DNA from 3 places in the Buttiauxella sp. S19-1 genome. Region 2 is predicted to be linked to each of the others. Evidence: predicted binding sites of a transcription regulator. Region 2 holds the regulator's gene; each other region holds the start of a gene.
The links. Region 2 encodes Fur, which represses iron uptake genes when iron is present. Its sites were predicted from a motif close to ATAATAATGAGAACNACTATCAA; they were not measured.
Positions count from the first base shown of each region.

Region 1: MES37_RS21815 (TonB-dependent siderophore receptor) is a predicted target of Fur. The motif match lies at 2,940-2,962, and genes of this name have one in related genera.
Region 3: exbB (tol-pal system-associated acyl-CoA thioesterase) is a predicted target of Fur. The motif match lies at 2,457-2,479, and genes of this name have one in related genera.

Region 1 is NZ_JAHWLU010000148.1:860-8,865, forward strand. Features, by position in the region: gene MES37_RS21810 (amino acid permease) at 1-655, shown strand, start outside; gene MES37_RS21815 (TonB-dependent siderophore receptor) at 710-2,887, opposite strand; gene MES37_RS21820 (alpha,alpha-trehalase) at 3,145-4,839, opposite strand; gene MES37_RS21825 (serine/threonine protein kinase) at 4,985-6,370, opposite strand; gene MES37_RS21830 (hypothetical protein) at 6,410-7,363, opposite strand; gene MES37_RS21835 (SH3 domain-containing protein) at 7,423-7,917, opposite strand.
Region 2 is NZ_JAHWLU010000032.1:8,860-16,865, forward strand. Features, by position in the region: gene pgm (phosphoglucomutase (alpha-D-glucose-1,6-bisphosphate-dependent)) at 1-1,358, opposite strand, end outside; gene seqA (replication initiation negative regulator SeqA) at 1,384-1,926, opposite strand; gene ybfF (esterase) at 2,121-2,897, shown strand; gene ybfE (LexA regulated protein) at 3,033-3,314, shown strand; gene fldA (flavodoxin FldA) at 3,467-3,997, shown strand; gene fur (ferric iron uptake transcriptional regulator) at 4,284-4,736, shown strand; gene chiQ (ChiQ/YbfN family lipoprotein) at 4,826-5,155, opposite strand; gene chiP (chitoporin ChiP) at 5,203-6,600, opposite strand; gene glnS (glutamine--tRNA ligase) at 7,074-8,006, opposite strand, start outside.
Region 3 is NZ_JAHWLU010000029.1:28,060-36,065, reverse strand. Features, by position in the region: gene MES37_RS09285 (cytoplasmic protein) at 1-340, shown strand, start outside; gene fucR (L-fucose operon activator) at 319-1,056, opposite strand; gene exbD (TonB system transport protein ExbD) at 1,230-1,655, opposite strand; gene exbB (tol-pal system-associated acyl-CoA thioesterase) at 1,660-2,394, opposite strand; gene metC (cystathionine beta-lyase) at 2,583-3,770, shown strand; gene MES37_RS09260 (DedA family protein) at 3,951-4,610, shown strand; gene MES37_RS09255 (AraC family transcriptional regulator) at 4,669-5,559, opposite strand; gene yqhD (alcohol dehydrogenase) at 5,750-6,913, shown strand; gene dkgA (2,5-didehydrogluconate reductase DkgA) at 7,044-7,871, shown strand; partial or broken gene MES37_RS09240 (YgiQ family radical SAM protein) at 8,006-8,006, opposite strand, start outside.

The sequences.
Region 1 (8,006 bases), on a different contig from region 2:
GCCAGTGATACTGATGAATCGCTTTGTCGGAATTGTTTCGTTCACTGCCATGTTTGGTTCATTGCTGATGTGGACGGCGGCACCGGTCAAAATCTTCTTTACTGAGATCCCGAAAGGTATCTTTGGTGCGAAAACGGTTAGCCTGAACCAGCATGGCGTACCGACTCGCGCGGCCTGGATTCAGTTCTTGATTGTCATTCCGTTGATGCTTATCCCAACTATTGGTTCGGGTAACGTGCAGGAGTTGATGAACACCCTGATTAACATGACGGCGGCGGCGTCAATGTTGCCACCGCTGTTTATCATGCTGGCTTACCTGAACTTGCGCCTGAAATACGATGAAGTGAACCGTGATTTCCGCATGGGTTCACGAATGCAGGGCATCGCTATTGTTAGCGTCTTAATTGTTATTTTCACCGTCGGGTTTATTGCTTCTACCTTCCCGACGGGGGCGAGCATTATGACCATTGTGTTTTATAACGTTGGCGGTCTGGTTATTTTCCTCGGCTATGCCTGGTGGAAATACAACAAATACGAGAAAACCCTCGATGCGAAAGGGCGTTATGAAGCCGATACGCCACTGGCGCAGCTCGCGCTGGAAAAACAGCAGGGTGCAAAGGCTGAAGTGAATATTGCCGGGAGTGTCATTCAGTAAAAGGTCAAATAAATATCGGATGGCGCTTGCGCCATCCGACACCCACTTCACTGATTAAAAATCATATCCCACAGTAGCAATCACAGAACGCTCCGCGCCCCAGTAGCAGTAACCGGTGCCGTAACAACCCGCAACGTAATCACGGCCCGTCAGGTTATTGGCGTTAACTTGCACGAAGGCACCTTTCAGTGACGGCGTCCACGCCCCCATCTCAGCACGCACCATTGCATCAAGCAGCGTTACAGAAGGCACGCGCAGGGTGTTTTCATTGTCCGCCCATTGCTTGCCGATATAGCGAATACCTGAACCCAGGCTAATACCGAAGTCGGCTTTGAACATTCCCCACAGGCTGGCCATCTGATCTGGTGTGACGTATGGCGTGTTGCCATCGTTACCGTCGATGGCATCTTTAAAGCGCACTTTATTGTACGTGTATCCGGCAACGGTCGAGAAACGTGGATGCCACTGAGAATGTGCTTCCAGCTCAACACCTTGCGAATGAACTTTACCCGCTGGCTCATAGTAACTGCCCTGAACTACGCGGTTCCCGACATCTTTCTGCGTCAGGTCATACAGGGCGAGGGTGTAGAGATCCGCCGTACCCAGCGGCTGGTATTTCATCCCGGCTTCATACTGTTCAGCGGTGGTCGGTTTCAGCAGCTTGCCTTCGGCATCCGGCAGAACCTGCGGCGTGATGGCCTGGCTGTAGCTGATATATGGGGATATCCCATTGGTGAATGCGTACAGCAACGATGCGCGGCCACTGAAGTGATCGTCAGTACGGTTATCGGTGACGACGCTATCAATGGCATCAGCCACAATATGGCTCTTGGTCACGATGTGATCGTAACGGCCAGAAAGCGTCATGTGCCATTGATTCCACTGCATATCATCCTGCAGATAGACACCCGTTTGTTCATACTGGCGTTTACCGGCTTTGGTCAGCAGGCCCTGATTGATGGTGGAATACGTGGGGTCGCGTGGGTCGTAATAATAGAAACCGCCAGGGCCGCCAGACTCACCCGTCCACGGGTTGAGGTTGGTGGTGTAAGCGGAGTCATCGGACAAATTGTTGGTGAACTTATGGAATTCGCCGCCGAGCACCACTTTGTGATCCAGCTCGCCAGTTGCAAAATCGGCTTCCAGTTGGTTATCCATGGCGTAAGCGTCAAGCGATGAAGTTTCGCCGCTGTAATAACGCATCAGTTCGTCATGCGCCACGTCTGCCCAACCAATCTGGTAAGCCTGTTTCAGGCTGACGTTCGAGTGGGTATAACTGGCGTTGGAGCGGAACGCCCACACATCGTTAAAGCTGTGTGCAAACTCGTAGCTGTAAATTTGCTCGTGGCGTTTGAAAGCGTCATTGCCCGGTTCGACGTCAGAGAAACCGGTGCTGAGTTTGCGCCCGGTGGATGAATAAATACTGCCATCAGCCGGAACCGAGCCGTGGAATCCGCCTGATGGATCTTTTTCCAGATAGGCGCGCAGCAACAGCGAGGTATTTTCGCCGGGTTGCCACAGCAGGGACGGGGAAATCGCATAACGTTCGTCCCGCGTGTTCTCGTACTGAGTGTCGCTGTTTTTGGTTAAACCAATAATCCGATACGCCCATTCTTCGTTAATCGCATTGGTGTAATCAAATGCGCTGCCGTTGGTGTTGTGATTACCGTACATCGCACGAACGTGGCCTTCCTCGACAAATTGCGGGCGCTTTGAGGTTTCCATTACCAGTCCACCTGGTATGGTTTGGCCATAAAGTGCCGACGATGGCCCTTTAATCACATCGATTCGCTCGAGGAACCACGGGTCAACCTGAATCACGTTGTAGCTGCCGCCGTCGCTCATCAGGCGCAGGCCATCGAGGAAGGTGTTATTGACGTCGCCGCCGTGGAAACCGCGCAAAGCCACGGTGTCATAACGCGTTGCACCACCGGCAAAGCCGGTAAATACGCCAGGAGTGTAATTTAGCGCGTTGTTGACGGTGAGCGCGCCCTGGTCTTCGATTTGTTGGCGGGTAATCACCGAAATGGATTGACCGGTAGTAATCAGCGGCTCATCGGTTTTGGTTGCTCCACGGCTGACCGTTGCGCTGTAACCTTCGGTTGGGCTGGTGGAGGTTTGTGCGGGGGAGGCGGTAACGACGACGGTGTCTTCTGCCAATGCGTAAGTGGGGGCCGCGAGTGCCAACGCGCAGAGTAAAGCAGAGCGCTTTACTGTAAATGCCAGTTTCATTTAGTTATATTCCCAAGAGGTATTGATTTAGCTATTTGTGCTAATAAATTGAATGCGAATTATTATCGTTATTGTTTTTTGTTTCAAGTGCCAATTTTGGCGGGGAGTGGGCGCCCTCATCCCGTCCTTCTCCCCCAGGAGAAGGGGAAGGACAAGGCGAAAACAAAACAATCCCCTCTCCTTCGGGAGAGGATGAGGCTGAGAGAGAAACCAGACAATCCCCTCTCCTTCGGGAGAGGGTTAGGGTGAGGGGAAAACTACTTCGCAGAACTAGCAGGCTGAATCGTCTCTTTCACCGGCCCCGGTGTTGCAGAAGGCAATTTGTCTGGTGTGGAATCACACGGTTTCTCTTTGCCACACAGCAAATCGAGCATTTTCAAGGTGACGCCGTTAGTCCAGCCGAATCCATCTTGCAGCGGATATTCACCGCCGCCACCGCCGGTACCCGTGGTGGATACGTCATATTTCTCCACCAGTTTTTGCTCGCGGTTATAGGTTTGCTGCACGTTGGTCATAAAGCGCCAGGTGACTTCCATTGCCAGATCGTTATGGCCGTAATTTTGCAGGCCTTCCGTGGCCACCCACTGCAATGGCGCCCAGCCGTTTGGTGCGTCCCATTGCTGGCCCGTTTTCAGGTTGGTGGTCGCCAGCCCGCCAGTTTTCAGCAATTGCGAACGGGTGATGGCCGCCATTTTTTCAGCGCGATCTTTCGAAGCGGCATGCACATACAGCGGGAATAGCGCGGCAGCGGTCAGTTGCGAACGAGCCGCGTGGTTCTTGAGATCGTAATCCGCATAGAAGCCTTGCTTATCGTTCCACAGATACTTTTCGATGGCTTTTTGACGGGCATCGGCCAGTTGCTGATATTGCGTGGCAGCTGCGCTGTCCTTCGCCACATGGCTTGCTTTCGCAAGGGTCTTTTCCATCTGGAATAGCAGAGCGTTCAAATCAACCGGAACGATAGAGGTGGTACGAATCGAGCCCAGTTGCTGCGGGTTATCCATCCAGCGTGAGCTAAAATCCCAACCCGAAGCCGCAGCTGCGCGTAAATCGCGATAGATTTCCGTCGCCGGGCGGTTGGGGTTGTTCTTCGCGGTGGTCACGTCATCCAGATACGATTCGGCGCGCGGTGTATCGCGATCGTCCCAGTAACGGTTTAGCACCGAGCCATCTTTTAGTTTCACCACCCGCAAGTTTTCAGCGCCTGCTGCCAGCGTATCGCTGCCCTGCATCCACCAGGCATACTCAGCTTTCAACTGCGGTAGATAGGTGGTGTAGGTTTCGTCACCTTTGTGGCTGGCGAGCAGTTCGACCATAAAGGCAAAGAACGGCGGTTGAGAGCGGCTCAGATAGTAGCTGCGGTTGCCGTTAGGAATATGCCCAAAGGTGTCGATTTCATGGGCGAAGTTATCGACCATGTCCTGAACTTTGTCCCAGTGGCCGCTTTCCGCCAGCCCCAGCATGGTGAAGTAACTGTCCCAATAATAGACTTCGCGGAAGCGCCCGCCTGGTACCACATACGGTTTCGGCAACGGTAGCAGCGAATCCCATTTATCGGTGCTGTCAGTGGTGCGCGTCAGCACCGGCCATAAACCGTCGATGTGCTCGCGTAAAGTTTGGCCTTTAGGCGGGACATACTTTTTACCTTCTTTTGGCAAGGTAAAGTTAACGTCGACAAAATGGCGTAAATCGAAACTCGATTGATTGCGCTGCATGCGGTAATCCGCAAGGATCATCAACGGATCATTCTTGGGAACCGCATCGGCAAATGTTTTCTGATCGGGGAATAATTTTGCCGTCTGGACATCGGTAAACAGCGGGCCAAGGATGACATCAGGCGGTTGTGGCAGGCTGTCTGCGGCTGAGGCAGGCAAAGTGACGAACGTACAACCGATAGCTATTTGAATCGCAAAAAATAACGTGCGAGGACGGCGCAAAACAGGATTTATCATTAATCGTTCTCCTTTACAGGCTACCGCGGCGAAAGTTTACCGCGATCAACCCTATGAAAACCTTAGCCGAATTTCTGGCTAGTGCTACGGGAGATGTCTCATAATCTGATAAAGCAGATAATTTACCGCCTGGCTAAACGTCCATTTACCCTTGCGGATTGACCAACCATGTCCCCGCTTTTTCAACCGATAACGTCATGCTTCGCGACAGATTTTTATCACGCAACGTAAGCTCATATTGGCCCGCAGGCAGTTGCAGGAAGCCATAGCCATTGGCGCCTGGTGTCACTTTTTCGGCCTTGCCATTAACATCCAGTTGTTCGCCATCATTCATGCGTACATAAATGCGCGCTATCGCGCCATCCGCTACAGGCACCACGCTTTTAGTCCCGGCAGCTTCCGCTTTTTCCGCAACCGGTTTGTCGGTTTTGGCCGTCTGGGTAGTAGAAACAGAAGGGGCGTTGTTATTAAAAATGAAACCGCCAATCGCCACGCCTACCAGTAAACTGGCGGCAATCTGTAGCGGCAATTTGTAGCGTTTTTTGAACGGCGAGAGAGGGGTGATTTCCGCATCTTCCACCGCGACCAGCATGGTGCCAGGCTGTTTCAACGGTGCCGCGCCGTTGATACCACTTAACGGCATGTCCGCCAGCGCCGCAAATTCTGCAATAGACTGCGGGCGGTCTTCCGGTTTTAACGCCAGCGCGTTATCCACCGCCTGCAACAGGCTATGGGAATAACCTTCAGGCCGATTTTTTGCCAGCTTCACGCACGGGTCTTGAATGGTGCGGGTAACGCTGGCAGGTGGACAAGTGCCGGTGATCAGGGTGTAGAGAATCGCCCCCAGTGCGTAAATATCCGTCCATGGCCCGAGCCGGTTTTCGAGGTCATCAGCATATTGTTCAAGCGGCGCAAAACCTGGATTGAGTGGCGTTTTAATCTCATCGCCATTTTCGGTTTTTCCTGGACGCGGAGCGCCAGCATTCAATAGCAAAGGCGCGCCGTTATCCTGAATTTGAATGCTTCTTAACGACAGGTCACGATGGATAAACCCCTCATCGTGTAATGTTGCCAGCGCTCCGCACAACATCGGCAAGATGCGCCGAATCCAGGCTTCATTAATCACTTCAGGCTGATGCTGATGCAATTCAGCCAGCGTTACGCCGTTGGAGTAGCGTGTCGCCGCATAGGCGGTTTCGTTTTGTGTCCAGAAGCTAAACACTTGCAGCAAATTGGGGTGGTTAAATTGTGCGAGCTGGCGAGCAGACTGCACAAAACGATTCATTCCGACATTAAACGCCTGGCTGTCTTGCTTGCTGCGTAACACCAGCTGCATATTATCGCTGCGTACCGTCAGCGCACGCGGCATAAATTCGCGGATAGTGACCGGGCGCTCAAGCTGGTGGTCCCACGCTTTATACACCACGTTAGTATTGGTGGATTCAGTCACTTGCTGAATTTCAAACTCGTCGAAACGGAAGCCAGGCGGCAGAGCGTCGGGTAGTTCGGAGTTGTAATCTTTATCAGTCATGATGGCCTTACTCTGCTCGAAATCGACGAAAATTCAGGGTTACTTCTGGGAGCGCCATGCGCCAACCGCTGGATCACGCAATTGCGGACGCAGGGAATCAATCAACAACAAGGTGATAGGGGTATCCGGTGCAAGCCACTCCGACCAAACTTTGCGCACAATATTTAAACGCTTCTGGATAGCGGCTTCATCTACTGCCAGTTCGCGTGGTACTTCAACGGCAACCATGCCAGTGGCTTTCCAGCCATTCAGCTCTGAGTGATAAGGCAAAATCATCCAACTCTGCGGAGCATGTTCATTACTGACCACCATCCGCTCGTTATTGAGACTGGTAATCAGCAGGCTGTCAGAACCGGCATCGGCGCTTAATCCGCTGACCGGGAAGCCATGCACAAAGGTCATCACATTGCGTGTTTCGCCTTTAGCGCCGCTCTGAATGATTTCACTGTGGCCATTCAACCAGCCGCCTTTTTCACATTTACCATTTGGGATAAACATCGCTGACGAATTAGCATCACCCTGCCAGAAAGTGCGCAAATGACAGCCGTCTTGCAGCGTAAACTCCTGCCACGGCGTGCGGTCCGCTAACGGTGAGTTTTCTTCGCGAGCGGGTTGGGTGTTGAGTTCGCTGGAAACAACCGGCGCGATAATCACCGTCCAGTCGCTGCTTCTGCTCGCAGTGCCAACCGCGAGTGCTTGACCCTGTGGATCTTCCATCCGCCAACTGACTATTTGCACCGCGCTACATTGGCTTTCCAGGAGTGTTCCCAGACGTGGCATAAAAACATTGAGCAGCGCCGGATTTTTATCGCCATTGGCGACGATTCGCAGGGGAAGTTCTTGCGCACACCAGCTTTGCGGCGTGTTGTTTTGCACATCGTCAATCCAGACATCCAGCTTTTGCGAAGGAGACTGGACGATACGATAGTTACCAGCCGCCCACACTGAAGTAGATGCCAGCAGTAGCGCCAGACTCGAAAGCCAGAGTTTCATAGAAATCCTTCTTAGCCGAACAGTTTTAAACAACAAGGTATGACGTAAAACGTCGACAGTTAATCAATGATCCAGGTGCCGCTGTTCGCATTCTGGCAGGCTTTGCTACTGCCATCGACCGCAACGCAGGTGGTTTTTTTGGTGGCCTTGCGTGGACGAGGGCGATCTTTTTTCAGCGTTTGTGCATACAGTTCACTTTTCACCAGCGCACGTGCAGGAACATAACCCAACATTTCCTGTTTATCCTGCTGCGCAACGGCCAGCCAATTATTCTCGACTTGCCCCAAAACGGTGTAACTTTGCCCATTATCAAGGGTGCTGACGACTTTTCCGCCGAAGTCCGGTTTGCTCATAATTGACCCTGCATACAGCGCCCTAAAACTTGCGTTGACTGGGGTGAATTCTTTTGGCGCGCTAACCGCATAACGGTGCGTCAATGTGACACCATTGATCTCACTGGTGACGAGAGTGTCGTCCGTCATTTTTGGTGGGGGCGCTTTACAGCCCACAACCGTCGCAACAACAGCAAGGATCAACAGATTTCGCAATTTCATCGTAACGTTCCCTGAAAAAATGGTTCAAACCTGGTCGCCGAGAAGGAGGTGATATGGCGAAGAAGAAGTCCAGGAATCTGAAGAATGAT
Region 2 (8,006 bases):
GTCGCGGAGGCTTGCAGACGGTTGTAGCTTGGCGCGCCGAAACGGGCAGCCAGTTCGTCATAATGCTGTTGCGGGTTCTTACCGGTGACGGCGGTTATTTCTGCCGCCAGCAGACACATGATGATGCCGTCTTTGTCGGTAGACCACGGTGTGCCATCAAAGCGCAGGAACGATGCCCCGGCACTCTCTTCGCCACCAAAACCAAAGCTGCCGTCGAACAGGCCATCAACAAACCATTTGAAACCCACTGGCACTTCAACCAGTTTACGGCCCAGGTCGTTAACCACGCGGTCAATCATCGCGGATGACACCAGAGTTTTACCGACGGCCACATCTTTACCCCACTGCGGGCGATGCTGGAACAGGTAGTTAATCGCAACCGCCAGATAATGGTTTGGGTTCATCAGCCCTGCTGGCGTGACGATACCGTGGCGGTCGTAATCCGGGTCATTGGCGAAGGCCAGATCGAATTTGTCACGCAACGCCAGCAAACCTTCCATCGCACACTCGGACGAGCAATCCATACGGATAGCGCCGTCTTTATCGAGGTGCATAAAGCGGAAGGTTTGATCGACGTGATCGTTAACAATCGTCAGATCCAGGTTGTAGTGTTTGGCGATGCGCTGCCAGTATTCGATACCGGATCCACCGAGCGGATCAACGCCCAGTTTCAGACCCGATTTCTGGATGGCGGCCATATCAACGATATCCACCAGCCCTTCGATAAACGGCTGCACCAGATCTTGTTCTTGTACGTGACCGCTTGCCCAGGCTCTCTCCAGAGAGATGCGTTTTACATCTTTCAGATCCGCCGCCAAAAGCGCGTTGGCACGATCTTCAACCACCTTGGTGACGTTGGTATCAGCCGGGCCACCATTAGGCGGATTGTATTTGATACCACCGTCTTCCGGTGGGTTGTGCGAAGGCGTAATGACGATGCCGTCAGCCTGCGCACCAGCGTTTTTGTTATGCGTCAGAATGGCATGTGAAATGGCAGGCGTTGGCGTGTAGCCGTTTGCCTGCTGCACAATGACATCCACACCGTTTGCAGCCAGCACTTCCAGCACGGAAATAAACGCAGGTTCAGATAGCGCGTGGGTATCTTTACCCACGTAGCACGGCCCGGTAATGCCATTTTTTGCACGATCTTCAGCAATCGCCTGAGCAATCGCCAGAATGTGAGGTTCGTTGAAACTATGACGTGCCGCACTACCACGATGGCCGGAGGTACCGAATTTCACCGCGTGTTCGCTATTCCCCACTTCAGGCTTCAGCACGTAATACTGGGCCGTCAGTTGGGCTACGTTAATCAAATCGCTCTGTTGTGCCGGTTGTCCTGCACGAGGGTGGTTAGCCATTGGCCTTTCCTTCTGACGCGAGGTGTTAGATTGTGCCGCAAACCTTTTCAATCAATTCCGCAGGGAACTGCATTGATTGCATGATGTGTTCAATCATGCTGCATTTACGACCCGTATTGGTGTTAGTGATAACCCAGTATGGCGTGCCCGGAACATGCTTTGGTTTGGTCTGGTTGCCATTTTGCAGCAGCGTTTGCTCGTTACCTGCAAAATAGACGCGCGTCCGGCCATGCAGCGACTCGGTCGCTTCACCAAAAGCATGTGCGTCGAGGGTATACAGAGTAGAAAGCACCATCATGAAACGATTGACGGCTTTCTTTTGCTCGGCATATTCATCTGACAACAGTAATTCACGAACCGCACGTACGCGATCGCGAGCTTTGTTTACGGGTTTGGCTTCCGGAGCAGCAGCTGCTGCCGTCTGGCCGGTAGTTACTGGTGTAGCAGGAGATTGACCGGCGGTAAATTTCAACATGCGCCGTAAAATATCGGACGCGCTTTCACCAATGTGCTGCGTGTGGCTGGCAATATAGCGATAGAGCTCGTCATCAACTTCAATTGTTTTCATCTTAATCCGGTGCGGTATCTTTTCTGAATTCAAGTTGTTGGGATTATATGTACATATTCGCACAAATCCCAACCTCGGGTAGCGCCAAACTTATGTCACACCACAAAGTCAGACTAAACTGGAAATTTGCGGCACTGCGGCAGGATGCCGTTATGATACCCTAACCTCACGAAGTAAAAAAAAAGAACTTTGCCATGAAATTGAATGCTCGCCTGCAAACTGCGCAACAATCGACTAGTAATTCCCCCATCGTCCTAATCCACGGCCTTTTTGGTAGCCTTGATAACCTGGGCGTGTTGGCCCGCGACCTCGGGCAAAATCATACGTTGCTGCAAATCGATCTGCGCAACCATGGTTTATCGCCCCGTAGCTCTGAAATGAACTATGCCGCGATGGCGCAGGATGTGGTTGAAACGCTCGAAGAATATGGCTTTGAAAAAGCAATCATTATCGGCCATTCCATGGGCGGTAAAGTTGCGATGGCTCTGACAGCTATTGCAGCTGAGCGCATTGATAAACTGGTGCTGATTGACATTGCACCGGTGGATTATCAGGTACGCCGTCACGATGAAATTTTCGCGGCTATTAATGCAGTCAGTAGTAGTGGAGCGAAAACACGTCAACAAGCCGCTATGGTGATGCGTGAGCATCTGAACGAAGAAGGTGTGATTCAATTCTTGCTGAAGTCATTTGCTGACGGCGAGTGGAAGTTTAATGTTCCGGTATTGTGGGAACAGTACGAGAATATTGTCGGCTGGCAAGCTATCCCAACCTGGAATGAACCGGCACTGTTTATCCGTGGTGGTGCATCGCCTTATGTTGACGAATCACACCGCGAAACGCTGCTTGCGCAATTCCCTCAGGCGCGCGCTCATGTGGTTGCCGGTGCCGGACACTGGGTTCACGCCGAAAAACCTGATGCTGTTTTGCGCGCAATCCACCGTTTTATCGACGCAAGTACAGCAAACTGATTAAAAACAAACCGACTAGCTGTTAGATGCAGCTAACGCGTTGGCGCGCAAGCCATGCTGATGTATGATTGCGCGCTAAAATGCGCCAGAGCACCCCGCTCCGTGCCACCTGAATTCCCTGTCAGTAGTCTAATCATGGCAAAAGAACAAACGGACCGTACTACATTAGATCTGTTCGCGGACGAGCGTCGCCCCGGGCGGCCAAAAACTAATCCGCTGACGCGTGATGAGCAACTGCGTATCAACAAACGCAACCAGCTCAAGCGCGATAAAGTACGCGGCCTGAAGCGAGTGGAACTGAAGCTCAATAACGATGCAGTAGATGCACTAAATCATCTGGCTGAAGCGCGCAATATCAGTCGTAGTGAGTTGATTGAAGAGATTCTGCTCGCGCAACTGAAGCAGCATCTCAGTTAGTTGAAAGGCTATATGCCCGGAATACGATGTTGCAGTCTGTGCACAACAGGCTGATAGCAGTTTCCGCACCGCAATGTGTTCTGCTATGATTGCCCTATCTGTGGCCAATTAGCAGCCACCATACCATTAAGTATCAAGAGGTTATTTTACTCATGGCAATCGTAGGCATTTTTTTCGGCAGCGACACTGGTAACACCGAAAATATCGCGAAGATGATTCAAAAACAGCTCGGTAAAGACGTTGCTGAGGTGCATGACATTGCTAAGAGCAGCAAAGAAGACCTGGAAGGCTTCGACATTCTGCTTCTCGGCATTCCAACGTGGTATTACGGTGAAGCGCAATGCGACTGGGATGACTTCTTCCCGACTCTGGAAGAAGTTGATTTCAATGGCAAACTGGTCGCCCTGTTCGGCTGTGGTGACCAGGAAGACTATGCAGAATACTTCTGTGACGCATTGGGCACTATCCGTGACATCATTGAGCCACGCGGTGCTGCAATTGTGGGCCACTGGCCGACTGCGGGTTACCATTTCGAAGCCTCTAAAGGCCTTGCAGACGACGATCACTTTGTCGGTCTGGCTATCGATGAAGATCGTCAACCAGAACTGACTGCTGAACGCGTTCAGAAATGGGTCAAACAAGTTTCTGACGAGCTGAACCTGGCAGATATCATCAACGCCTGATTCTGGATGTGACGCAGCTTTTAAACGGGTTGCGTCACATTGATAGATTATTCCGATTAAAATAATCGCTACAAATTTTTAACTTTTCGGTTTGTCCCTGTACAATGACCCCCTGGCTAAATAGCTAACAAGGCAATTAAATCGCGACTCAGCCGCCATTTTTTAGCTTGATTATGAATAATACTTGCGGTTTCCATTTAGAATCTGCAGTTCTATAATGAGACGCATTCATCTTAACGCTCACCCTGAGTCCGAGCGATCCGTTAAGCAACAGGACAATTTCCGCATGACTGACAATAATACCGCATTGAAGAAGGCCGGCCTGAAAGTCACGCTTCCGCGATTAAAAATCCTTGAAGTGCTACAGGGTCCGGTGAACCATCATGTCAGTGCGGAAGACTTATACAAACGTCTGATTGATATGGGCGAAGAAATTGGTCTCGCCACAGTTTATCGTGTACTAAACCAGTTTGATGATGCAGGCATTGTCACTCGTCACAACTTCGAAGGCGGCAAATCCGTATTCGAGTTAACTCAACAACATCACCACGACCACCTGATTTGCCTGGACTGCGGCAAAGTTATTGAGTTCAGTGATGATTCAATTGAATCTCGTCAGCGTGAAATCGCATCACGCCATGGCATCCGTCTGACCAACCACAGCCTGTACCTTTACGGTCACTGCGCTGAAGGTGATTGCCGTACCGACGAGAATGCACACGAAATCAGCGAAAAGTAATCCGCATATCTGACATTCTGAACCAGATGTCAGGTATAAAAAAACCGGTGAGGAAGCTCACCGGTTTTTTTATTGCAGGAATTCACAGATTACTTGTTGTTCGCACGAATCTCTTGCCAGATTTTATCGCACTTGGCTTTTACCGCCTGGTCGTTACCAGTACGAGTGGCCTGAATACAGTTTTGATAATCCAGGGTGCGCACCGTTTCTTTCTTCGCAAATTCCTGGTGTTCCTTTTCCTGACCCAGCACGTTTAACACGCTCTGACAGGCCTGAATTTTATCAGGATTCCCTTCTGCGGTATTGATACAGGCGCTATAGGCTTGTTTCAGTTTTGTATCTTCCGGTGCCGTTTTAGAGGGTTGTGCGCAGGCGCTCAAACCTAAAGCCATGACCGTAACCAAAATGATTTTTTTCATGCTCGATATCCTTTATAAAACCGGGCGCTTTCACGCCCGGTATCGAATCAGAAGATGGTGAACGGTGCGATGACGATGAATTTCACGTCACGCTCATCCTGGAAGATGTTGCCGTAACCACCGCCCCAGCTTGGGATGTCGGAGTGGTTGTCGTATTGAGTGAAGTGCAGTTTGAACAGAGTGCCTTTCGCGCGCCCATCCTGAATGGTGTACAACGCATCAAGGCTGTACGCCGATTCTTTCAGGCGATTGTCAGCATCGTAGTAACCGTCAGTGGTTGGTTTAGAGCTTGGTTTTGCATCCCATGCGTAAACATACGAAGCACCTACAGCCCAACCAGCCAGATCCCAATTGCTCAGGTCATACATGGCACCCGCGAAGATGGCTTTTTCACCATTGGCGTTGAAGTCAGAACGGTTATCCCACCAGATATCCAGACGACCGTTTGACGATGCGTAAGTTGGGGTCATACGTTGCAGGAAGTAGCCCTGCTGGCCATCAGCCTTGACCATGGTACCTTCGAGGCGCAGGTCAACCTGGCCCACTTTGTAGCCGAATGTCAGAGCCTGCAACCATGCGGTGCCGTCATACAGATCGTTAACGCTGCCATCAGAGACTTTGTCACGCGAACCGTAGAACTGGTAGCTGGTAGACAATGGGCTGCCAGCTACATCAAATTTGTAGCTTGCTTTAGTGAAGTATTGGTCGATATACCCTTCTGCCTGACCGAATGCCGCTTCAAGAATCAGATCATTTTTGAAGTCATACTTCGCGCCCAGCGAGTGCAGATACTCAACTTTGGTGTTCTTATCGTTCTGATAGAACTTGTCCATCTCCAGGTGCCACGGAGCTTTATACTCATTGGTCCACATGTAGGAGAAGCTCAGAGCACCGGCATCGGCATAATCAAAGTTTGCCCCGGCTTCAGCGCCCTGGTAAGTACCAGGCATGAAACTCCAGTGTGGTGCTAATAAAGATTGCCCTGTTGGCTGGATGTAACCCGCACGGGCCCAAACCGGGCCGTATTTGAATTTAGCTGCGGCTTTATAAAGGCTTATACCGCTCTTATCGCCGGAATAATCTTCATCGTAAGCTTTGTTTGAAGAGGAAAATGCGATTTCGTTCGGGTGGCCGCTGTCGCCATTTTCTGCCATTTCGATAGCAGTAAAGGCGGCGATATCCAGACCAAACATGTCAGCAGCATAACCGGACTGGAAGTCCAGATTGGCGTTCCAGGTAGCGTGAGAAAGGTTAGTTTCATATTTATCTGTCGTAACATCTTTACGGTCACGTTCACGCTGCCAGTAATAAACACCACCGGTCAGTGTTGAATCATCAAAAAAACCTGCTGCACTTGCCTGAGGGATAACAACCAGTCCAGAAAGAGCCGTGACGCCTGCAATAGCAAGGGCCAGCGCACTACGTTTGCCACTAAACGTACGCATATAAAATTCCTCTTTGACGTATAAATAATCGCCGGACGTTAAAAGACGTCAGATAGCGAAAAAAGTAAAAATGCCTAACGGCTAAAGCGGTTATAAATATTTTCCCGCATTTACTGCTCCCCATAAGACTATTTTTCGCGACGCGAATTATCAACGACTTTGTAAGAGTTCATTCCGATATTATGACAGAGAGCACATAATTCATGAGTATTTGTAACAAAAATCAACTGTGGAATTTTATGTTTATAAATCAACAAATATTGATATAAACCACCATATGAGAGCGCTCACATGATAAAAGAAAGGATTTATTATGTTCCGAGATTGACCAGCCAGAGAATTCCCAGGGAAATATAAATAACATTAATTCGCATCGCGAATGTAAGTAAATATTTAATCCTGTGATTATTAAGCAAAAAAAAACGCCGCGATTTGCGGCGTCTTTGTTACATATTGACTGCGTGTATAACTAATTACTCGCCTATTTTGGCCCAGGTATCACGCAAACCAACGGTGCGGTTAAACACCAGTTTTTCCGCAGTTGCCAGACGGCTATCAAGGCAGAAATAACCTTCACGCTCGAACTGATACGCTTTGCCTTTCTCAGCATTTTGCAGGCTTGGTTCGACGAAACCTTGCTTAATCACCAGAGACTCTGGGTTGATCGTTGCCAGGAAATCTTCCGCCGCACCTGGGTTAGCCACGCTGAACAGACGGTCGTAAAGGCGAATTTCAACTGGCAAGGCGTGTTCAGCACTTACCCAATGAATAACGCCTTTTACTTTACGGCCATCAGCCGGGTCTTTGCTTAATGTGTCCGGATCGTAGGAACAATGCAGCACGGTGATATTCCCGGCTTCATCTTTCTCAACACGATCGGCTTTAATCACATAAGCATTACGCAGGCGGACTTCTTTGCCCAACACCAGACGCTTGTACTGCTTATTCGCTTCTTCGCGGAAGTCAGCACGATCGATGTAGATCTCACGGCTGAACGGCACCTGGCGGCTACCCATCTCTGGCTTGTTCGGATGGTTTGGCATGGTGACCATTTCCACTTCGCCCTGCGGGAAGTTTTCAATAATCACTTTCACCGGATCGAGCACTGCCATCGCGCGCGGGGCGTTTTCGTTCAGGTCATCACGAATACATGATTCCAAAGCAGCCATTTCAACGGTGTTGTCTTGTTTGGTCACGCCAATACGCTTACAGAACTCACGAATAGAACCGGCAGTGTAACCACGACGACGCAGGCCAGAAATGGTTGGCATACGTGGGTCATCCCACCCTTCCACTACTTTCTCAGTCACCAGCAGGTTCAGCTTACGCTTAGACATGATGGAGTATTCGAGGTTCAGGCGAGAGAACTCGTACTGACGCGGGTGCACAGGAATAGTGATGTTATC
Region 3 (8,006 bases), on a different contig from region 2:
GGGTGCAGAATCCGATAACACCTTATTACGCGAAAACATTGCAGCACTAGTGCAGATTAAAAATGGAAATATTGCGCGCTTTACCCAAAGCCAGCTCAATATCACCTCGGCACTGGTTGAACAGAAATGGCATAACCGCCACCAGATCTTTCCCTGGCGGGTAAAAGAAGAAGTTTACGGAGCGGTGCTCTGTGAAATCATCGCCCACCAGCCGCGGTGGAAAAACGAGATCCTTGCCCGGCTTGAAGTGGTTTATCAGAAACTAAGATATGAAGAGGCGCAAAGTTTGTCGTGCACGCGTGCGTTGCTGGAAAACAACTACAAAACTCCGCATTTGTAAGGCGTTAAAGTATGCTCGCCTTCACTAATAATTTCGGTCACATCAGCCTGCTCACCTATCCGAACTTCACTCACCCGGTCAAATTTACTCTTGTCGATCAACAGCAAGGACTGTGCTGATCGCTTGAGCAACATCGTTTTATATTCGGCATTCCAGCTGCGCGTGTCCCATAACGTTCCGTCGCTATCCACTCCCTCGCAGGAAAACAGGAACAAGTCGATATCCATCGATTTAAGATGCGCTGCCAGCGGGGCATTGATATAGCAGGCATATTTGCGCTGGAGAAGACCGCCAGTGCTAATCAGCTTAATATGCTCGCGCCTGGATAACGCCTGGCAAATACGTTCACTATTGGTGAAAACAGTGAGAGGAATATCTGGCAGTAATCGCGCCAGATACCAACACGTTGAGCTGGCATCCAGTGCAATCACCATGCCCGGCACAATCCAGGCCAGAGCACGATGAGCAATATCCGCTTTGCTATTGAGATGGCTTTTCAGGCGGGCGGTGAAAGGATCACCGCTTTCGTCTGCGCCTCGATTAATGCGCTTTGCCCGCCCATGTTGGCGAACAATTTTCCCCTGCTTTTGTAGTACACGCAGATCGCGCCGCACAGTTTCCTGGCTCACGCCTAATAACTGCGCCAGCTGTTGTGTGGTCAGATTGTTGTACTGCTCGACAAGTTGAACCAGTTGCTGGTGGCGTTCGGTTTTCATTAGCGCGTGTCTCCTGGCAATGCCCGAGATTAGCCCAGCAAAACCATTCGTGCCAGGCGAAACACGGAAATCGCCAGCTGTCGCTCATTCGCTTTATGAAAAAGCGGCCTGCTAGTTTAACCAGCAGGCCGCTCTATATATGTGATGCGATGGAGAGAAAGGAAAATTGATGCTTATTGGGTTTTCGTGACTTCTTGCCCAACCAGGCCAATCTTCAAATACCCTGCCTGATGCAGCGTATCCATCACATTCATCATCGTTTCGTAATCAACTGATTTGTCGGCACGGAAGAAAATCGTGGTGTCTTTCTTGCCTTCTGTCGCAGCAATCAGAGCATTGACCATGCTCTCTTTGGTCACTTCATCGTTGCCGATAAACATCGTGTGATCGGCTTTGACAGACAGGTAGACCGGTTTTTCCGGGCGCGGCTGCGGCTGGCTTGAAGACGCGGGAAGGTTAACCTTCACATCGACGGTCGCCAGCGGCGCTGCCACCATGAAGATAATCAGCAATACCAACATGACATCGATAAAAGGTGTCACGTTGATTTCGTGCATTTCACCGTTATCGTCGAGATTTTCGTTAAGACGCAAAGCCATGGGATCAACCTACACGCAGTTTCTGAGCGGTACGAACCGGGCGAGCAAGAGAACTGGCTGCTAAATCGAGGTCACGGCTTTGCAGCAGTAAAACCTGAGCAGCAACGTCGCCCAGAGAAGCTTTGTAACCGCCAATCACCCGAGCAAATACGTTGTAGATAACAACCGCCGGAATCGCTGCCACCAGGCCGATAGCCGTTGCCAGCAAGGCTTCGGCAATACCTGGTGCAACAACAGCAAGGTTAGTAGTTTGTGACTGTGCGATACCAATAAAGCTGTTCATGATGCCCCAGACGGTACCAAACAGACCGACAAACGGGGAAATGGCACCAATAGTCGCCAGAAAGCCATTACCGCGCCCCATGTGGCGACCCACCGCCGCAACTCGGCGCTCAAGGCGAAAACCGGTACGCTCTTTAATGCCTTCGTTATCTTCGCTACCTGTGGAAAGCTCAAGCTCATTTTGCGCTTCATTAATAAGCATCGTGCTCAGGCTTTTTGCATCAAACGTTTCGGCCATTTCGCTGGCTTCATCCAGAGAGCGGGCATGAGCTAAATGTTGTTGTTCACGCTTCAGACGGCGCTTTTGCGACATCAGCTCAACACTTTTGCTAAAGAAGATTGCCCAGGTGACGACAGAGGCCAGAATCAGGCCGATCATCACAATCTTTACCACGATGTCAGCATGCTGATACATGCCCCAGACAGAGAGATCTGTCTGCATCAAATTATTCGTCACTCTTACTCTCCACCGCGAAATAATACTAAAACTGTGCGCAATAATATCAAAACGACATCGAATTGATAGTAGTTCTCATTAGTATTTAAAGAGTGCCTTAAATTGTCCATGGATTCCTTGCGTTTACGCAGCAAAAGCATGATAAGTTAGTTTTGGACATCCAGATGGTTAAATAGGGCAAAGTGAACATGACTGACAAGCACATTGAAACGGCGCTGGTTAATGCCGGGCGCGATAAAAAATTCACCCAGGGTTCGGTTAACAGCGTCATTCAACGCGCGTCATCATTGGTTTTTGAAACCGTCGAAGCCAAAAAACAGGCCACGGCAAACCGCGCGAAAGGCGAGCTGTTTTATGGTCGCCGTGGCACCCTGACCCACTTCTCGTTGCAAGAAGCCATGTGCGAACTGGAAGGCGGTGCGGGTTGCGCACTTTACCCTTGCGGTGCCGCAGCCGTCGCCAATGCGATTCTGGCCTTTGTCGAACATGGCGATAATGTGCTGATGACCGGCTCCGCCTACGAACCCAGCCAGGATTTCTGCACCAAAATCCTCGCTAAACTCGGCGTCACGACCACCTGGTTTGACCCGATGATTGGCGCAGGCATTGCCCAACTCGTGCAACCCAATACTAAAGTTGTATTTCTGGAATCGCCTGGTTCGATAACAATGGAAGTACATGACGTTCCAGCCATTGTTCAGGCGATACGCAGCGTGGCCCCTGACGCCATCATCATGATCGATAACACCTGGGCGGCGGGCATTTTGTTTAAAGCGCTGGATTTCGGCATTGATATTTCAATTCAGGCGGGAACCAAATACCTGATTGGCCATTCGGATGCGATGGTCGGAACGGCGGTATCAAACGCCCGCTGCTGGGATCAGTTGCGTGAGAACTCGTATCTGATGGGGCAAATGCTGGATGCAGATACTGCTTATATGACCAGCCGTGGTTTGCGCACATTAGGCGTGCGTCTGCGTCAACATCATGAAAGCAGCCTGAAAATTGCCGAATGGCTGGCGCAACATCCGCAGGTTGAGCGCGTCAATCATCCTGCATTGCCAGGCAGCAAAGGCCACGAGTTTTGGAAACGAGACTTTACAGGGAGCAGCGGCTTGTTCTCATTTGTGCTTAAAAAGCGTTTGAATAATGACCAGTATCAAAGCTACCTGGACAATTTCAACTACTTTAGTATGGCCTATTCATGGGGCGGATATGAATCGCTGATTCTGGCCAACCAGCCAGAAGAACTGGCGGAGATTCGCCCTGCCGGGGGAATAGACTTCACCGGAACGCTGGTGCGTGTTCATATCGGGCTGGAGAATGTGGACGACCTGATTGCCGATCTGGACGCAGGTTTCCAGCGTATCGCCTAAAATTGCCAAATGTGGACACCGCAAAGAACAGTTTTTTTGCTTTCATGGTGATTTGTTGAGCCTGTGATCAAGGTGTCGCAGGCCATTTAGCGTTACACTATGTCCCTAAAATTAAGGTGCGCCTAAGCTAATGACTTTAGATTTAGGTGCGCCCAATAAAGCGGTTCCACAGGATTTGCCATGGCTGTTATACACAATATTGTTCAGGCGCTTTGGCAACATGATTTTGCTGCACTCGCGGACCCTCATGTTGTTGGAGTGGTTTATTGCGTCATGTTTGCGACGCTGTTTCTCGAAAATGGATTACTACCCGCCTCATTTTTGCCGGGCGACAGTCTGCTGTTACTCGCGGGAGCCTTAGTGGCGAAAGGGGTGATGGGTTTTGTCCCCACCTTATTGATCCTCACCGCGGCGGCGAGCCTTGGCTGCTGGTTGAGCTACGCACAAGGGCGCTGGCTCGGTAATACCAAAATAGTGAAAAGCTGGCTGAAGCAACTACCACCGCAATACCACCAGCGGGCGACGGTGATGTTTGACCGGCACGGGTTAGCCGCTTTGTTAGCGGGCCGCTTTTTAGCGTTTGTCCGCACGTTATTGCCTACCATGGCGGGGATTTCTGGGCTCAGCAATCGTCGCTTCCAGGTGTTTAACTGGTTAAGTGGACTGTTATGGGTCGGCAGTGTGACGAGTCTGGGCTTTGCCCTGAGCATGATTCCATTTGTGAAACGCCATGAAGATCAGGTGATGACTTGCCTGATGGTGCTACCGATGGCGCTGCTGGTAGCAGGACTTGTGGGTACTCTGTTTGTGGTCATCAAGAAAAAATTTAACCCGGCATAAGACATTACAGGGTGGATAACGTGACATTATCCACCCCGCTAACGCTGTTCACTTTCCTTTAAATCACCCGCATCCGCGCAGCATCTTCCCCCGGCGTCACACCAAAGTAACGCTTAAACTCGCGGCTAAACTGCGATGCACTTTCGTACCCGACACGAATCGCCGCGGTACTGGCTTTAATCCCATCATGCAAAATCAGCATTCGCGCTTTGTGCAAACGGTAACTCTTGAGATATTGCAGCGGCGAGGTGCTGGTGACCGACTTAAAGTTGTGATGAAACGCCGAAACACTCATGTTCGCTTCTGCGGCGAGTTGGTCCACCGACAGGTTTTCTGTGTACTGCGTTTCAATGCGCCTGAGCACCCGGCTTATCAGGCTGAAATGCGTCTGCCGGCTAACCAGCGCCAGCAGTGCCGCACCGCATGACCCCACCAGAATGTGATAGAGAATCTCGCGGATAATTTGTTTGCCCAAGATACGCGCATCGAGCGGGTGTTCCAGCACGTCCAGCAAGCGCTCGGCAGCACAAAGGATTTCTTCAGATAGCTGGGCGGAGTTAATCCCGGTCGAGCAGGTTTGCGGGTGCGATAAATCATCTTCGCCGATATCCATCAGCAAATCCTGAAGCTGCAAAATATCAATATTAATGCGCAGTCCGGCCAACGGTACTTCAGGGGTAGCAAAGGTTTCACATTCAAAAGGGAGTGGGACGGTCAATAGCAGGTATTCGTTGGCATCATAGCGAAACACGCGATCATTCAGATAACCCGTTTTATGGCCGGAAAAGAGAATAATGATCCCCGGCTCATACATAACTGGCGTGCGCGCATAGGGTTTCGTGCCATACAGTAAGCTAACGTTTGGCAGAGAACTCAGGCCACTATTTTCTTTTTGTATCAATAAATTAATTTTGTTAGTTAACTGCTGACAAATCGCCTTCCGCTTCATTTTCCTGCGCTCCGCATGGCTTTTCTACCGATGTCAGTGTGCAACTAATTCTTTCATTTCTCCAGCACCCAGGAGAAATAGGCAAGATAAAGGCAGGAATAAGCATTGAGAGATAGCCACCCGAGGCCGACAATGGCTACCATCAAATGCGATAAGCAATCTCTGTTTACCCAAGCAAAGGGAACCAATAATGAACAATTTCAACCTACACACCCCGACTCGCATCCTGTTTGGTAAAGGCGCTGTTTCCGAACTGCGTGCACAAATTCCAGCAGGTGCCCGCGTTCTGATTACCTACGGCGGCGGCAGCGTGAAGAAAAATGGCGTACTGGACCAGGTTTACTCCCAACTTGAAGGGCTGGACGTGCTCGAGTTTAGCGGTATTGAACCGAACCCGACTTACGAAACGCTGATGAAAGCAGTCGAAATCGTTCGCCAGCAGAAAGTCACTTTCCTGTTAGCCGTCGGCGGTGGTTCTGTGCTGGATGGTACTAAGTTCATCGCCGCGGCAGCCAACTACCCGGCTGATATCGACCCATGGAATATTCTGCTGACTCACGGCAATGATGTGAAAAGCGCCATCCCAATGGGCTCTGTTCTGACACTGCCAGCAACCGGTTCTGAATCTAACAAAGGTGCTGTCGTATCTCGCCGTACTACAGGCGACAAACAGGCATTTATGTCTGAACACGTGCAGCCTGTCTTTGCGGTGCTTGATCCGGTTTATACCTACACGCTGCCACCACGTCAGGTCGCAAATGGTGTGGTGGATGCGTTTGTGCATACCGTTGAGCAATACATTACTTATCCGGTAAACGCCAAAGTGCAGGACCGTTTTGCCGAAGGCATTCTGTTAACTCTGGTTGAAGATGGCCCGAAAGCGCTGAAAGAACCTGAAAACTATGACGTTCGTGCCAACGTAATGTGGGCGGCGACCATGGCGTTAAACGGCCTGATTGGTGCTGGCGTACCGCAAGACTGGGCAACTCATATGCTGGGTCACGAACTGACCGCGATGCACGGACTGGATCACGCGCAAACTCTGGCGGTGGTTCTGCCATCGTTGCTGAACGAAAAACGTAACGAGAAACGCGGCAAACTGCTGCAATATGCTGAGCGCGTGTGGAATATCACTGCAGGTTCTGAAGAAGAACGTATTGATGCGGCGATTGCTGCAACGCGCAATTTCTTCGAGCAGATGGGCGCACCAACTCGCCTGTCTGCCTACGGTCTGGATGGCAGCACTATCCCGGCTCTGTTGGTGAAACTGGAAGAAAAAGGCATGACTAAATTGGGTGAGCGCCAGGACATTACTCTGGACGTGAGCCGTCGTATTTACGAAGCTGCACGCTAAGTAATTTAGTCAATTGGTTCTCGTTTTTGAGTATTTGGTCCAGACTTAAACCCTAAATAATTCAGGTTGCAGGATTAGCCAACGCCCCTGCAACTTGAATTATGTGAGTTTAATCATTAAGGAGGAATACATGGCGACTCCAACTGTAATCAAGCTCCAGGATGGAAATGTAATGCCGCAATTGGGCCTCGGTGTCTGGCAAGCCAGCAACGAGCAAGTTCTGATTGCCATCGATAAAGCGCTGGAAGTCGGCTATCGATCGATTGATACCGCCGCCGCGTATAAGAATGAAGACGGCGTGGGCAGTGCGCTAAAACAAGCGGGTATTCCGCGTGAAGAGCTGTTTATCACCACCAAACTGTGGAACGACGATCAACAACGTCCACGCCAGGCGCTGGAAGATAGCCTCGAAAAACTGCAACTGGATTATGTCGACCTCTATTTGATGCACTGGCCGGTGCCGAGCAAAGATCATTATGTTGAAGCCTGGAAAGGGATGATTGAGCTGCAAAAACTAGGCCTGGTTAAAAGCATTGGCGTGTGTAACTTCCAGCTCAACCACCTTCAGCGTTTGATTGATGAAACGGGTGTCTCACCGGTAATCAACCAGATAGAACTCCATCCGTTGCTGCAACAGCGTCAACTTCATGCCTGGAATGCCACACACAAGATTCAGACCGAGTCCTGGAGCCCGCTGGCTCAGGGTGGTGACGGTGTGTTCGATAAGAAAATCATCCGCGACCTGGCCGATAAATACGGCAAAACGCCGGCACAAATTGTGATTCGCTGGCACCTGGATAGCGGCCTGGTGGTTATCCCGAAATCGGTGACGCCAGCGCGTATTGCTGAGAACTTTAACGTGTTTGATTTCCGTCTTGATAAAGACGAGTTAAGCGAGATTGCGAAGTTGGATAGCAGTAAGCGTCTGGGACCAGACCCTGATGTGTTTGGGAGTTAACGTTTAGTACGGCCCTCACCCCGGCCCTCTCCCTGATGGAGAGGGAGAAAACCGTGGTAATCCTCTTCTGGGGCAGAGGGAGAAAACCGAGCAGTCCCCTCTCCTGTGGGAGAGGGTTAGGGTGAGGGCATTAAC